DNA from 4 places in the Allobosea sp. 05T438 genome. Region 4 is predicted to be linked to each of the others. Evidence: predicted binding sites of a transcription regulator. Region 4 holds the regulator's gene; each other region holds the start of a gene.
What was found. The regulator HrcA, encoded in region 4, represses chaperone genes, less so after heat shock. The targets are predictions, from matches to a motif close to GTTAGCACTCNCNNNNNGNGAGTGCTAAC.

Region 1 (3,956 bases), on a different contig from region 4:
ATGGCGGGAGGCCTCGATGGTCGGCCAGGCCGAAGCGCTCTTGTTCACGCAGACGATGACGGTCGGCGGCTCCGCGGACAGCGCGGTGAGCGAGGTTGCTGTCAGGCCCGCGCGCGTGCCGTCATGGGAGGCGGTCACGATACTCACCGCACCGGCCACGTTTCGCATTACCGTCTTGAAGGCATCGGCCTCGATGTCATTGGCCGCGAGTGGAGCCACCTGCCGGTTCATGCGATCACCCATACGAACGCTGCGGCGGGTCGGCCGCAAAACCGTACTAGGGCAGGTTTCTAAATTTGTCTATCGACTGAGTAGACAATATCAGGCTGCGCTCGCGTCGCCCGGCTGCTCGCCGCGAGAACGGCGCACGAGGTCTGCTATGGTCGTGTTGTCGACGACGCTCGCCATCGCGTCCCGAACCTGGCTCATCACGGAGCGCACCGGGCAGACGTCGATGTCGCCGCAATCGCTGCAGGCTCTGAAGGAGGAGCGGCTGGCGCAGGAAAGCGGCGCGATTGGCCCTTCCAGAGCGCGAACCACGGCGCCGACCATGATTGCTCGTGCCGGCTTGGCCAGAGCATAGCCGCCGCCCGGACCCTTCTTGCTGCGCAGCATGCCGGCATTGCGCAGGTCGAGCAGGATCGCGTCGAGGAACTTCTTCGGGATGTTGTTCTTCTGCGCGATATCGGCGACCTGAGTCGTCTCACCGGCTTCCAGCTTGGCAAGATGCACCATGGCCTTGAGGCCGTATTTGCCCTTGTTGGTCAGCATAGGCAGCCCCGCCCAGAGAGAAGTATATTCTATCTATCAACATTGCGGCTACGCGCAAGATCGCGTTCTTCGAGCGGAAAACGAAGAAGATTTATTCTGTCGCTTTCTCATGGGCTGGGCCCGCCGCGATCATGTGCGACGGTCAGCCTTCGCTTGCGCCAGTGGGTGAACAACTCCGTTTTGGCGTGCATGGCGTGCGTTCTGGGCTGAAAGTAGGGTCGTGCCCGCACGACATGCCGACCGGTTGCCGGAGCATCGCCGGCATTCCGTCCGCCGAGACCGAAGCGTTGCAACGACATCGATGAACCCTTCAGAGTTCCGGAAACTCCACGGGCCTGACCGGCACGGCGAAGGAGCCCCCGGGCTTGTGTTGCCACGCTTCACCGGCGTGGTTTGCTGCCGGTGTCGCGCAAGAATTTCCCTCTGTGGATACTGCGACGTTTCAAGCCTTTCGAGTTGGATTGCGGCAAGATAAAAATCTACTGAATTAATGGTCTAATATTGACCTCGCTCAGAGATCGGCCGCAACAATGAGCTGTTGGCACTCTCGAAAGGGGAGTGCCAAGAGGCTTCACGCTTGCCCATGGAGATCGCAATGGCATTTCGGCCGCTTCACGACCGTGTCGTGATCCGCCGCCTAGACGGCGAGGAGAAGACGAAGGGCGGTATCATCATTCCCGATACCGCGAAGGAAAAGCCTCAGGAGGGCGAGGTCGTGGCCGTCGGTCCTAGTGCCCGCGATGAGAGCGGCAAGCTCGTGCCGCTCGACGTCAAGAAGGGCGATCGTGTCCTGTTCGGCAAGTGGTCTGGCACCGAAGTCAAGATCGACGGCCGGGACCTCCTGATCGCCAAGGAATCCGACATCCTGGGCGTCATCGGCTGACGCTGCGCAATTCAGTTCCAAGGAGAGCAGCATGGCTGCCAAAGATGTGAAGTTTTCCGCCGATGCGCGCGAGCGCCTCCTGCGCGGTGTCGATATCCTCGCCAATGCGGTCAAGGTCACGCTGGGTCCGAAGGGCCGCAACGTCGTGATCGAGAAGTCTTTCGGCGCGCCCCGCATTACCAAGGATGGTGTGAGCGTCGCCAAGGAGATCGAGCTCGCCGACAGGTTCGAGAATCTCGGCGCGCAGCTGCTGCGCGAAGTCGCTTCGAAGACGAACGATCTGGCCGGCGACGGCACCACCACCGCGACCGTGCTTGCCCAATCGATCGTCCGCGAGGGTTCAAAGGCCGTGGCCGCCGGCTTCAACCCGCAGGATCTGAAGCGCGGCATCGACCTTGCCGTGATCGAAGCGGTCAAGGATCTGGAGAAGCGCGCCACCAAGGTCGGCAAAGCCGATGAGATCGCGCAGGTCGGCACGATCTCGGCCAATGGCGACGCCTCGATTGGCGCAATCATTTCCGAAGCTGTGCAGCGTGTCGGCAAGGAGGGCGTGATCACGGTCGAGGAGGCGAAGAGCCTCGAGACGGAGCTCGATGTCGTCGAGGGGTTGCAGTTCGACCGCGGCTATCTCTCGCCCTATTTCGTGACCAATGCCGAGAAGCTGCTCGTCGAGTTCGACGACCCCTACATCCTCATCCATGAGAAGAAGCTGTCCTCGTTGCAGTCTCTGCTGCCGATCCTCGAGGCGGTGGTGCAGACCGGCAAGCCGCTGCTGATCATCGCCGAGGACATCGAGGGCGAGGCGCTGGCCACGCTCGTCGTCAACAAGCTGCGCGGAGGTCTCAAGGTCGCGGCCGTGAAGGCGCCCGGCTTCGGCGATCGCCGCAAGGCGCTGCTGGAGGATATCGCCATCCTGACGGCTGGCGAGACGATTTCGGAAGATCTCGGCATCAAGCTGGAAAACGTGACGATCGCCCAGCTCGGCCGCGCCAAGAAGGTCCGGATCGACAAGGAAAACACAACCGTCGTCGACGGTGCCGGCAAGAAGAAGGCGATCGAGGCGCGTGTCGCGCAGATCAAGGCGCAGATCGAGGAGACGACCTCCGATTACGATCGCGAGAAGCTGCAGGAGCGGCTGGCCAAGCTTGCTGGCGGCGTTGCTGTGATCCGCGTCGGCGGTGCGACCGAGATCGACGTCAAGGAGAAGAAGGATCGCGTCGACGACGCGCTCAACGCCACCCGCGCGGCCGTCGCCGAGGGAATCGTTCCGGGCGGCGGCGTAGCTCTCCTGCGCGCGAAGGCCGCCGTCGCCAAGCTGAAGAGCGATAACGACGATGTCACCGCGGGCATCCAGATCGTCCTGAAGGCTCTGGAGGCGCCGATCCGCCAGATCGTCGAGAACGCCGGCGTCGAGGGCGCCGTCGTCGTCGGCAAGCTGCTGGAAGCGAAGTCGCCGACCTATGGCTACAACGCCCAGACCGAAGAATATGTCGATCTGATCGAGGCCGGCATCGTCGACCCGGTCAAGGTGGTCCGCACGGCCCTGCAGGACGCAGCTTCCGTCGCAGGTCTGCTCGTCACCACCGAGGCCCTGATCACCGAGGCGCCCAAGGACAAGGTGCCCGCGCCGGGGCTGCCGCCGGGAGGCGGGCTCGACTTCTGAAGTCAGCCTCGGACTTCAGTCAGGCCTTGATCGGGTGACGCGCGGCCCCCGTCGCGCGTCAACTTCGCTGGCTTCGTGCCGGTCGCTTTTCAGTGATGAAGCCCGCCGCGAAGTCGCGCGAGCGGCCAGTTTTCGCGAGTGCTGCATGGTTCGCAAATCGGTCGATATCGCTGTCCTGGGCCTGGGCGCCATGGGCTCCGCTGCCCTGTTCCAGCTGGCAACCCGAGGAGCGGATGTCCTCGGGATCGATCAGTTCAGCCCGCCTCATCAATTGGGTTCGAGCCACGGCGAAACGCGGATCACGCGCCTTGCCGTCGCGGAAGGGAAGGAACTGGTGCCGCTGGTGCGGCGATCCCATGAAATCTGGCAGGAGCTGGAAGCCCGTACCGGCGAGGGCCTGTTCGGCCAGGTCGGATTTCTGGCGGTTTCCGGCAGCGGGCCGGACCACGGTTCTGCGGATTATGTCGACCGCGTCACCGCGGTTGCGCAAGGGGAGGGGATTCACCACGAAGTCATCGACGCCGCCGAAGCGCGGCGCCGTTATCCCTGGCTCAATGCGGGCGACGGCGATCGCGTCTATTTCGAACCGGAAGGCGGCTTCTTGCGGCCCGAGCACTGTGTCTTCGCGCAACTGCGTCT
Region 2 (3,956 bases), on a different contig from region 4:
CGCTATATCCTCCAGCATGGCCTTGCGGCGATCGCCGAAGCCCGGAGCCTTGACGGCTGCGATCTTGAGGCCGCCACGAAGCTTGTTGACGACGAGAGTGGCGAGAGCCTCGCCCTCGACGTCCTCCGCCACGATCAGCAGGGGCTTGCCGGTCTGCACCACCGCTTCCAGCAGCGGCAGCATCGTCTGGAGACCCGAGAGCTTCTTCTCGTGGATCAGGATGTACGGGTCTTCCAGCTCCGCGACCATCTTCTCGGTGTTGGTCACGAAATAGGGCGAAAGATAGCCGCGATCGAACTGCATGCCTTCGACAACGTCGAGTTCGGTTTCGGCGGTCTTGGCTTCCTCGACGGTGATGACACCCTCGTTGCCCACCTTCTTCATCGCCTCGGCGATCATCTCGCCGATCGTTCGGTCGCCATTGGCGGAGATGGTGCCGACCTGCGCGACCTCCTCCGAGCCGGTGATGGTCTTGGAATGCTCGCCGAGCGACTTCGTCACCGCCTCCACGGCGAGATCGATGCCGCGCTTCAAATCCATCGGATTGATGCCGGCGGCCACCGCCTTGGCCCCCTCGCGGACGATCGCCTGGGCCAGGACCGTGGCGGTCGTGGTGCCGTCACCGGCCGCGTCGTTCTGCTTCGACGCCACCTCGCGGACCATATGGGCGCCCATGTTCTCGAACTTGTCGGAAAGCTCGATCTCCTTTGCGACGGTGACGCCGTCCTTGGTGATGCGCGGGGCGCCGAACGACTTCTCGATCACGACGTTGCGGCCCTTCGGACCCAGCGTGACCTTCACGGCATTGGCCAACGTGTCGACGCCGCGCAGCATCCGCTCGCGCGCGTCCTGCGAAAACTTCACGTCCTTCGCAGCCATGATTCCTCACTCCTTCAGACTTGAGGTTTCAGGTTGATGAGATGGGATGAAGGCCCCGTCAGGCGGCCTTCTTGAGGGCAGCAGCCGTCTCGACGACGCCCATGATGTCGGACTCCTTCATGATCAGGAGATCCTGGCCATCGATCTTGACCTCGGTGCCGCTCCATTTGCCAAAGAGCACGCGGTCGCCAACCTTGACGTCGAGCGGCACGAGCTTGCCGGTCTCGTCGCGCGCGCCGGCGCCGACAGCGACGACCTCGCCCTCCTGCGGCTTTTCCTTGGCAGTGTCGGGAATGATGATCCCGCCCCTGGTCTTCTCCTCGGCGTCGATGCGCTTCACGACGACGCGGTCATGCAGTGGCCGAAACTTCATGAGTTCCTCCAATTTCCATGTCGGTCACATGTCAAAGCGGGCCGGCCCTGTGCGGGTCTCGCGGCGAGGTTCCGCGCGCCCCTGAGGCGCCGTGCCCGCGCGATGATTTGGGTTGCCCGATTTTTGCCTTCAAGAGGCCGGCAGCACTTTTTTTGACTGAGTGCTAACAGGCTGAAAAGGCGGCGCAAACGCAACCTTTCAGCTTGCCAAGACGTTGGAAACGCGCTGCCATCGGCGCAGTGAAACCAGGGAGCTGAAAGGAATGGCTTCGACGGACTTCGCCCGCCAGATCGCCGGCTACGGATTGACCACCGCCGGGATCCTCTACCGCTTGCCCGACCACCCTTCGATCCTGCAGGAATACATCTGGCAGGACTACGACCTCGCCCCGCGCTTTCCCGAACTGAACAAGTTCCTTGCCTTCTGGCAGGCCAAGCTCGAGGGCAAACTCTTCCGCATCACCGTCGCTCATAAGGACCTGATCGGCCCGGCCGACCTCAGCGCGGTGAGCGGCGAATTCCGACTCCAGTAACGTCGATGCTGCGGCGGGCTTGATCCGGGGCGAGCGCATCCCAAAATCATGGCAGCCGCCGACAGTGACAGCGCGCTCGACGCGGCGATCAACCAAACCGGATCCATGTTACTTCCAGGAGGATATGGCTATGGCAACGTTGGCACTCGCTCCCCGCCCCGGGAGGACTGCATGATGACATCTGACGACTTTAAGAGACCGGTTGTTATCCTGACCGGTCTCGGGCACCCGGCGGCGATTGCGTCGGCGATGGAGGCCTACATGTTCCTGGCCGACTGGCCGGTGAGCAGGCGCGATCCGGTCCATGGCTTTGCTTTGAAAGCCTGCCTGGCGGCGATCCGCGGCGAGATCGAACCGGAAACGGCGCGGGGCTTATTCGCCTCATGGGCGGAAAGGCACGACCTTCTCGCGCCCGACGTGGCTGCGTTCATGGGAAGCCGAAGGGAAGGCTCACGGGGCAGGGCCTGACGACGCGCCCGGCCCGGCGCGAGCGGGCCGGGTTATTCATCGAGCGGGGACACGACTTCGCCCCGGCCCACTGAGCGTTGTGGGCCGGGTGTTAGCCGTTGGATTACCCCTGGCTTCCGGGCAGCCAGACAGCGTCGTCCACTTTCAAGGGCCCGCCGATTCCGGCCGGATATGGCAGAGAATTGACAGAATTCTCGCTAAAAATGTTCCGCGAGCAGGTAGTTGAAATCATGAGCACAAAGATAAAAATCGTATTTATGATAATTATCTTGACGCAATCGGTGACCTGAGTTATTTGTGTCTTTATCGAGATTGCTTGGACGGCCGTTGTTATTTTCGCGCTTTGGCGCGGCTCTGATAAACTCCCCCCTTTCGAAATCGTTCTGAACTCGTCGAACATTCTGTCGGCGAGCGACAGGTCTTGCCAAAAGGAGGGTTTCTCATGACCACCGGCACAGTGAAATGGTTCAATTCCACCAAGGGTTTCGGCTTCATCCAGCCGGATGACGGCGGCCAGGATGTGTTCGTGCACATCTCCGCCGTCGAACGAGCTGGGATGCGGGACCTGCAGGAAGGCCAGAAGCTTGGATACGAAGTCGCTCGCGACAACCGGTCCGGCAAGATGGCCGCGGAACAGCTCCAGACTGCGTGATTTGGCAATCGTCGCCGTTGACCACGGATGTACTGGCACCAGCGACTATAGCCACTCGAAAGGCCGGGCACTTGCTCGGCCTTTTTGTTTTCAACCTAACTGCGAATGGAAATCATAGTGTTCGAACTTTCAAAGCAGCGCTTAACCGCCGACAATCAGTTCCTGAAGATCCAAACGCGGGCGCTCTCTCACGCCAGGATTATGTCCGAAACGGAGAAAATGACCCAGCAGCGCGAGGAGAACATGCATAAACTGCGCGGACTCCGTTTGGCGAGGGACGCCAATGTTAAACAGGCCGGGCTCGCAGCGCAGATCAATACGAAGTCGCGGCGGCGTCCTGGCTTCAAATAGCCCTAGATCCCACTCGCTGATCTGAGAATTCAGAGCCCGCCGATGGTCTGAATCGCGACAGCAAAGTGTTTCGCGATCGTCCGTCTTGGCTGTAGCTGGCGAAGCACTTCGCTTCGGTCATTGGCGGTCGAAGCTCATCCGACGCCTCTCATCGTCCTCGGATGTGATTCTGCATCGACGCATGTCTCTGCCTCACGCGGCTCCTAAATTATTGAACATAAGAAGTTATCTGCATTCGAAGAGGGCCACAATCGGCGCCGACTGCGACCCCTCTACGCTTGAATATCCATGGCACCTCCCCCTCTAGGGATGCCGCAACCGCATTATTCTATTAAATGCTGCGGGAGTAGCGCTCGCCTCGCGCAACAACCAGACATTGAGCCGCTGCCCGAAAGCGGGCATTCGCGCGGGGGCACGCACTTGGTCTTGCAACGCCGTAACTCGAACCGCACGTCACCTGCCGCGAGAGGCGCACCCGGAGAATCCCGCGGCGACACCGGTCTTTTGTCTTAGCGTTTGATCGCCGGACAGGCGCTTTCACTCAGGGGGCGGAAAGCCTGGTCACCCGGAATCGTGGCGACGAGATCGTAGAGATCCCATTCGCTTTTCGCTTCCGATGGCTGCTTGGCGCGGAAGACATAGAAATCATGGACCATGCGACCGTCCACACGCAGCTTGGCGTTGCGGACGACGTCGTCCTC
Region 3 (3,956 bases), on a different contig from region 4:
TTCGCCCAGCACACGGCGCCCGAGCGCGTAGACGGCCGGTCCGAAGCGGGCGAAGTCGACCTGGTCGGCACGCATCGCCTCGACGAGGCCGGCATAGTCCGAAACCCTGAAGAACCGGACGGGCACGCCGAGGCGCTGCGACAGGTAGTCGACCATCGGCTGGGTGCGGGCGATGGCACCGGTTTCGTTCTCGGCGGAAGAGACGCCGAAGCGCACCTCCTTGATGCTCTGTCGCCAGTCCGGTGCCTGCGCGAAAGCGGGGACGGCGCTCGTGGCGGCAAGGCCGGCGAGGACTGAGCGGCGTGTCGGCATGATGCTTCCCAGGATACGACGAATGCGTTGAGCGGTCCTGGATGCATGCGGGGGGCGACGGCTGGATGGCGGGGGGATGACAGTGCCGTGAAACGAAGAAAGGCCCGGCTTGCGCCGGGCCTTCCATGATTGCCTTGGGAGGCTGGATCAGAAGTCCATGCCGCCCCCGAAACCGGGCCTGCCCGGTTTCGGCATTCAGACGCTTTGGGCGTCCGGACTTCCTCAGAAGTCCATGCCGCCCATGCCGCCGCCGCCCATCGGGGGCATCGGCGAGTCCTTCTTCGGCAGCTCGGCGATCATCGCCTCGGTGGTGATCAGCAGGCCCGCGATCGAAGCCGCGTCCTGGATCGCCGTGCGCACGACCTTGGTCGGGTCGATGATGCCGGCCTTGACCAGATCGCCGTACTCGCCGGTCTGGGCGTTGTAGCCCCAGGCGTAGTCCTTCGACTCGAGCAGCTTGCCGATCACGACCGCGCCGTCATCGCCGGCGTTGTCGACGATCTGGCGGGCCGGAGCGGCGATCGCCTTGCGGACGATCTCGACACCGGTCTTCTGGTCGTCGTTCTGGGTCTTGATCGACTTGACCGAGTTCAGAGCGCGCAGCAGGGCGACGCCGCCGCCCGGCAGGATGCCTTCTTCCACCGCGGCGCGGGTGGCGTTCAGGGCATCGTCAACGCGGTCCTTCTTCTCCTTGACCTCGACCTCGGTCGCGCCGCCGACGCGGATCACCGCGACGCCGCCGGCGAGCTTGGCCAGGCGCTCCTGGAGCTTCTCGCGGTCGTAGTCCGAGGTGGTCTCCTCGATCTGGGCCTTGATCTGACCGACGCGGGCCTCGATGTCCTTCTTCTTGCCGGCGCCGTCGATGATCGTGGTGTTCTCCTTCTCGATGCGCACCTTCTTGGCGCGGCCGAGCATGTTGAGCGTCACGGTCTCGAGCTTGATGCCGAGGTCTTCCGAGATCATCTGGCCGGCGGTCAGGATCGAGATGTCCTCGAGCATGGCCTTGCGGCGGTCACCGAAGCCCGGAGCCTTGACGGCCGCGACCTTGAGGCCGCCACGGAGCTTGTTGACGACGAGCGTGGCGAGAGCCTCGCCCTCGACGTCCTCGGCGATGATGAGCAGCGGCTTGCKGGTCTGAACGACGGCCTCGAGGATCGGCAGCATCGCCTGCAGCGAGGAGAGCTTCTTCTCGAAGATCAGGACGTAGGGGTCGTCCAGCTCCGCGATCATCTTCTCGGAGTTGGTGATGAAGTACGGCGAGAGATAGCCACGGTCGAACTGCATGCCCTCGACGACGTCGAGCTCGGTCTCGGCGGTCTTGGCTTCCTCGACGGTGATGACGCCCTCGTTGCCGACCTTCTGCATGGCGGTCGAGATCATCTTGCCGACCGACTCGTCGCCGTTCGCCGAGATCGTGCCGACCTGCGCGACTTCCGCGTTCGAGGTGACCTTCTTCGAGTTCTTCTTGAGGTCGGCGACGATGGCCTCGACGGCCAGGTCGATGCCGCGCTTCAGGTCCATCGGGTTCATGCCGGCCGCAACCGACTTGGCGCCCTCGCGGACGATCGCCTGGGCCAGGACCGTCGCGGTCGTGGTGCCGTCGCCGGCATGGTCGTTCTGACGGGACGCGACTTCGCGAACCATCTGGGCGCCCATGTTCTCGAACTTGTCGGCGAGCTCGATCTCCTTGGCGACGGTGACGCCGTCCTTGGTGATGCGCGGAGCGCCGAACGACTTCTCGATCACGACGTTGCGGCCCTTCGGACCGAGCGTGACCTTCACGGCGTTGGCGAGGATGTCCACGCCGCGCAGCATCTTGTCGCGGGCGTCGGAGGAGAACTTGACGTCTTTGGCAGCCATGAGAGCTACTCCTTGAAATGGAAACGGAAGAGAGCGGTCAGGCGGCTATCAGCCGACGACGCCCATGATGTCGGATTCCTTCATGATCAGGAGATCCTGGCCATCGATCTTGACTTCGGTGCCCGACCACTTGCCGAACAGGACGCGGTCGCCCTTCTTGACATCGAGGGCAACGAGCTTGCCGGCTTCGTCACGCGCGCCGGGACCGACGGCGATGACCTCGCCCTCCTGGGGCTTTTCCTTGGCGGTCTCGGGAATGATGATGCCACCCTTGGTCTTCTCTTCGCCATCCAGGCGGCGGACCACGACGCGGTCATGCAAAGGACGGAACTTCATGGTTCTGTCTTCCTCTCGGTCTTATTCGGTTCGGGCGCCGCTGAATGGCTCCCGGGGGAGGCTGTTAGCAGTCAACGAAGGAGAGTGCTAACAGATGGCGGGGAGATAGGCTCGGGGTCCCGGAGAGTCAAGGAAGCCTGCGACAACAAAGTGAACACCGCCGGGTGCGGCATCGCAGCCTTTCGCCTTTCGGCTGCCGCACGCGCTAGAACACGCTAAGATGGCTGAATGACGACACTCGCGCCCCCGCCCGCGCCCGATCCGCGCCTCGACGACATCGCGCGTTCCTGCGTGGCGCTACATGTCCGGATGACGGCCCGGGCCGTCACCCGTGCCTATGACGAGGCGATGCGGCCGAGCGGCCTCAAGATCACCCAGTTCGTTCTGCTCTCGGCGCTGAGCACCGGGCAATGGAAGTCGATCACGGAGCTGGCCGAGCGTTTCGCGCTGGAGCGAACTTCGCTGACCCGCAATCTCCAGCTTCTCGCTGCTGAGGGCATGGTCGAGCCGGTCGAGTGCCGGGGCCGAGCCGCGGTCTATGCGGTGACGCAGAAGGGCAGGGCTGCGATCGAGGCGGCCATTCCGTACTGGCGGGCAGCGCAGGACAAGATCGAAGGCGGCTTCGGCGAGGAGCGCTGGCGCGAGACCCGCGACGGGCTGAGGGCGCTGCGCCGCGCGGCGCGGGACGTTCTGTGAACCCGGTGTCCAATCAACCCCGTTGACGAGCCAGCTGCCTTCTATCTAACGTGCAGATACACGATTTGAGAGGGCGCCATGGATCGGACATTTGGAGTGGTGTCCCGCGAGGTGCTGGTCGCGGGCGACGGCTTGAGCTTTCTGCGGGGCATCATCGACGGCGCTCACCCGGCTCCGCCTTTCGCCGGGACCATGGATTTCGATCTGGTGGAGGCGGATGAAGGGCGCGTCGTCTTCGTCGGGCGCCCGTCACCCCGCTTCTTCAATCCGCTCGGCACGATCCATGGCGGCTGGACCGCCACGATCCTCGACTCCGCCATGGCCTGCGCCGCCCATTCCACGCTCAAGCCGGGCGAGGGCTACACCACGCTCGAGATGAAGCTGAACTATGTCCGACCGGTCATGCCGGACTCGGGCACGGTGCGCTGCGAAGGCAAGCTGATCCATCGCGGCGGCTCCGTCATCACGACGGAAGGCAATCTGCGCGACGAACGTGGCAAGCTGCTCGCGCACGGCACCGAAACCTGCCTGGTGTTTCCCGCCAAGCCTAGCGCCGGCTGACCGCGCCGGCGCCGGCTACGATCAGCAGCGCACCGAGATAGGTCGTATAGAGCGGCACCTCGCCGAAGAGAAAGAAGCCGAGCAGGCTGGCCCAGATCAGAGCGGTGTACTCGATCGCCGCCAGCCGGGACGCGGCCGCCTTGGCATAGGCCGAGGTGAGCGTGAGATGACCCGCGACGCCAAGCGCTCCC
Region 4 (3,956 bases):
GTGATCTCGTTGACGATGTCCTGCGTGAAATCGACCATAGGCTCCCCCCTTCGATCAGAAACGCAGATTCGCGCCTGTGCGGTGTTCATCGACACGCTGGGCGGTGGTCGCCTGCGCGTTGCGCCAGAGCATGACGGCAAGCCCGATCAAGACGAGCCAGACCCCGCCCTTGGCCCCCAGAAGGACCGGCAAGATCGTAGGCAGGGGGCTTCCCGCCTCCTGGGCAACGGCTGCAGGCATGACCCAATCCGTCACGGATGGCGATTGCACGATCTGCGTTGAAGCCGCTTCGGCCCGGGTGGCCAACTGACCCGTCCTCTCGAAGAGGTCGGTTCGCGCATCGGTCAGCCCCAATATGCCGAACAGGGCGGTCGCGAGCGCCAGCCAGCGACCGCGGTCGGTCAGCGCGATCGTCTCGGAGCCCTCCCGCTTCAGATCCCGCGCCGTCTCGTTGCGCCGCTCCGGCCAGAGTGGCATCGGTTCGCCCCTGCGAAGCTGGAACCACGTCCGCGCGTCGACGATGCCGGTGGGCGCAATGCCATTGGCCTGCTGGAACGAGAAGACGGCCGTCATCGTCCGCAGCCCATAGTCGCCGTCGTCTCTTCCTGCCGGATAGCCCTGATCGTTCAGGAGCCCCTGAACGGCCTTGATCTGATCGACGGAATCGGGATTTGCGCCGGGGCGGAGCGGCAAGAATTCGAGGAGCCCTTGCCCCCCATCGATCGCGCCGAGCACCCCGCGCTGCTCATCCTCCAGCGCCTCCGTCGTGATCTGATCGTCCGGTACGCCGAGCTGCAAGATATTCGGCAAGAGGCCGCTGGCCGCAACCGGAGCGCGCTCGGTTGGCCAACGATAACCAAGCAGCCGGGATTTCGGATAGCTGGAGACCTTGACGCTGTCCCCCTGATTGCCGCCGAGCACGAACAGGTGCTCATCATCCTCGCGCAGGAAGAAGCCGACATGACCATAAGAGCTGTTCGCCTCGTTGCGAGAGAGGACGACGATGCAACCTTCGCGTGGCTCTTCGAGCTTCACGCCGAGGTTGAGATAGCTGCGGGCCATAAGCGAGCGGCTCGAGGCGTAGCCGGAAAGCACGAGGCAGGCGCCGGCGAAAGCCGCACACCACGCGTGCTCGTCGCTGCGGACCTGGCCGTGTCCCGACAGGCGGAACATCTCCAAAATCCGCGGTTCCGCTGCTGCGCCCTTGTATTCGGTGATGCCCCGGAGGGTATTCGCGATCAGCCACCACGGAGCCAACATGCGCACCTCACACAACTTATGGTTGCATGATCAATGCATATGCGCCTCCCCGACGCAATGCCGCAGCGGCAACTGCGTTAACGACAGAGGCCCGGCAGTGCACCGGCCACTGCCCGGCGCCTCGTTTCCGCAGCCCTGCAGAAGGCCGCGATCAGCCTTCGGCCTGAGCCTCGCCGCGGATATAGGGCTCGACAGGGCCCTTCAGCGTGATCGTCATCGGGCGGCCGAAGCGATCCTTGGCGTTGCCGGCCGCGACCTTCACCCAGCCTTCGGAGACGCAATATTCCTCGACATTGGTCTTCTCGACGCCCTTGAAACGGATGCCGATGTCGCGCGCCAGCACCTCGGCGTCGTAAAACGGGCTGTCCGGGTTGACGGAGAGGCGGTCGGGAAGCTGGTCTGACATGGGCCTTGGCTCTTGTGGATTCGGGGGCGCTTTCGCGCGGAGATAGCCTCATCCGCGACGGAAGCCAAATTCTTCAAGATGGAAACGCGTCGTCATTCCGGACGAGCGGCGAAACCGCGCCGATCCGGAAGCCGTCGCAGGGCTCCGGTTTTCTCCGATGGCTTGCGGGCCACGCCCGGAACAACGGCGTATTTCCTCAAACAGATGCTGCGCGTCAGCGTTCGCCGTCGAGCAGGCTGCCGACCACCTTGGCGGTGTAGTCGACCATCGGGACGATGCGGGCATAGTTCAGACGCGTCGGGCCGATGATGCCGACGACGCCGACGATGCGCTGCTCGGCATCGCGGAAGGGCGCCGCCACCATCGAGGAGCCCGACATCGAGAACAGCTTGTTCTCCGAGCCGATGAAGATGCGCACACCGTCGCCATCCTCCGCTCGCGACAGAAGATCGATCACGTCGGTCTGGGTCTCGAGATCGCCGAAGAGCAGGCGGATGCGCTCGAGGTCCTCCTGCGCCTTCAGGTCCTCGAGCAGGTTCGCCTGGCCGCGGACGATCAGGTGGCGGTCGCTGCTTGGGCCCGACGAAGTGGCGATGCCGTTCTCGACCAGCCGGGCGGTCAGCGCATCGAGCTCGCGCTCCATCTGGGTGCGCTGGGTCGCGATCTCGCCGCGCAATTCGGCGAGCGTCTTGCCGATGATGCGCGCGTTGAGGAAGTTCGCGGCCTCGCTCAGCGCCGAAGCCGGCAGGCCGGGCGGCAGCGCCAGCAGGCGGTTCTCGACCGTGCCGTCCTCCGCGACGAGCACGACCAGCGCACGGGCGGGATCGAGCCGGACGAACTCGATGTGCTTGAGCCTTGGATCAGCCTTGGTGGTGACGACGACGCCAGCGCCGCGCGACAGGCCGGAGAGCAGCGCCGAGGCTTCGGTCAGCGTCTGGTCGAGGCTGCGGTTCGTCGCGGCAGCCCTGATCTGCGCCTCGATGCGCTTGCGCTCGTCGGAGGTGAGGTTGCCGACCTCCATCATCGCATCGACGAAGAAGCGCAGGCCTCTTTCCGTGGGAAGGCGCCCCGCAGAGGTGTGCGGCGCGTAGATCAGCCCGGCCAGCTCCAGATCGGTCATGACGTTGCGCACCGTCGCCGGCGAGAGCGACATCGGCAACAGGCGCGCGATGTTGCGCGAGCCGACCGGCTCGCCGGTCGTCAGAAAGCCGTCGACGATCTGGCGGAATATCTCGCGCGAGCGCTGATCGGTCTCGACCAGGCTGCTTATCGTCTCGGGGCGGGGCGTGTGGGCGCTCATGAACCTTTACGGGCGAACCGTTCCTCTGTCCTATTGTCGTCACGCGATGCGCATGGATCAAGGGGTAGAAAGCCCCCCTGCCTTGCCGTACCGGGCGGGAGAGCCTAAAAGCCGCCACTTCTCCGCAAGACAGGATCATTTCATGCGACCCTCCAAACGCGCCGCCGACGAGATGCGCAAGGTCACGCTCGAACGCGGCGTGGTGCGCTATGCCGAGGGCTCCTGCATGGTGACGTTCGGCGAGACCAAGGTGCTCTGCGCCGCCACCGTCGAGGAAAAGGGCCCGCCGTGGCTGCGCGGCACCGGCAAGGGCTGGGTCACCGCCGAGTACTCGATGCTGCCGCGCGCCACGCATGAGCGCACGCGCCGCGAGGTTACCTCCGGCAAACCCTCCGGCCGCACGCAGGAGATCCAGCGACTGGTCGGGCGCTCGCTTCGCGCCGTCGTCGACCTGACCGCGATCGGCGAGCGCCAGATCGTCGTCGACTGCGACGTGCTGCAGGCCGATGGCGGCACCCGGACGGCGTCGATCACCGGCGCCTGGGTGGCGCTGCACGACGCGTTGAAATGGATGGAAGGCCGCGGGCTCCTCAAGGGCACCAACCCGCTGAAGGACCATGTCGCCGCCGTCTCCTGCGGCATCGTCGCCGGCCAGCCGGTGATCGACCTCGACTATGTCGAGGATTCCGGCGCGCAGACCGACGCGAATTTCGTCATCACCGGCACGGGCGGCCTCGTCGAGGTGCAGGGTACGGCGGAAGGCGCGCCGTTCTCGGAGGAGGAGCTGCTTTCGCTGCTCAAGCTCGCCAAGGGCGGCGTTTCCAAGCTGGTCGCCCTCCAGAAGGCGGCTGTGGCCTGACGATGAGCCAGCACCGCCTCCTCACCGGCAAGGTCGTGATCGCGACCCACAACCAGGGCAAGCTGCGCGAGATGCGACAGCTTCTGGCTCCCTACGGCATCGAGCTCGTCTCGGCCGGGGAGCTCGGCCTG

Region 1: a site for HrcA is predicted at 1,309-1,337, ahead of groES (co-chaperone GroES). Genes of this name have one in related genera too.
Region 2: a site for HrcA is predicted at 1,392-1,420, ahead of groES (co-chaperone GroES). Genes of this name have one in related genera too.
Region 3: a site for HrcA is predicted at 2,572-2,600, ahead of groES (co-chaperone GroES). Genes of this name have one in related genera too.

Annotation. Positions count from the first base shown of each region.
Region 1 covers NZ_JBFTKQ010000001.1:719,353-723,308, reverse strand. The annotation lists gene AC1DIN_RS03560 (flavin reductase family protein) at 1-243, opposite strand, end outside; gene AC1DIN_RS03555 (RrF2 family transcriptional regulator) at 322-771, opposite strand; gene groES (co-chaperone GroES) at 1,367-1,654, shown strand; gene groL (chaperonin GroEL) at 1,686-3,317, shown strand; gene solA (N-methyl-L-tryptophan oxidase) at 3,352-3,956, shown strand, end outside.
Region 2 covers NZ_JBFTKQ010000042.1:3,718-7,673, forward strand. The annotation lists gene groL (chaperonin GroEL) at 1-879, opposite strand, end outside; gene groES (co-chaperone GroES) at 938-1,252, opposite strand; gene AC1DIN_RS29695 (usg protein) at 1,515-1,784, shown strand; gene AC1DIN_RS29700 (DUF982 domain-containing protein) at 1,959-2,252, shown strand; gene AC1DIN_RS29705 (cold-shock protein) at 2,695-2,904, shown strand; gene AC1DIN_RS29710 (hypothetical protein) at 3,022-3,255, shown strand; partial or broken gene AC1DIN_RS29715 (ABC transporter substrate-binding protein) at 3,765-3,956, opposite strand, start outside.
Region 3 covers NZ_JBFTKQ010000002.1:427,623-431,578, reverse strand. The annotation lists gene phnD (phosphate/phosphite/phosphonate ABC transporter substrate-binding protein) at 1-312, opposite strand, end outside; gene groL (chaperonin GroEL) at 535-2,172, opposite strand; gene groES (co-chaperone GroES) at 2,221-2,508, opposite strand; gene AC1DIN_RS05885 (MarR family winged helix-turn-helix transcriptional regulator) at 2,737-3,204, shown strand; gene AC1DIN_RS05880 (PaaI family thioesterase) at 3,283-3,765, shown strand; gene AC1DIN_RS05875 (DMT family transporter) at 3,752-3,956, opposite strand, start outside.
Region 4 covers NZ_JBFTKQ010000007.1:199,163-203,118, forward strand. The annotation lists gene AC1DIN_RS16525 (N-acetylmuramidase domain-containing protein) at 1-38, opposite strand, end outside; gene AC1DIN_RS16530 (C40 family peptidase) at 55-1,260, opposite strand; gene AC1DIN_RS16535 (DUF3297 family protein) at 1,412-1,666, opposite strand; gene hrcA (heat-inducible transcriptional repressor HrcA) at 1,881-2,966, opposite strand; gene rph (ribonuclease PH) at 3,109-3,825, shown strand; gene rdgB (RdgB/HAM1 family non-canonical purine NTP pyrophosphatase) at 3,828-3,956, shown strand, end outside.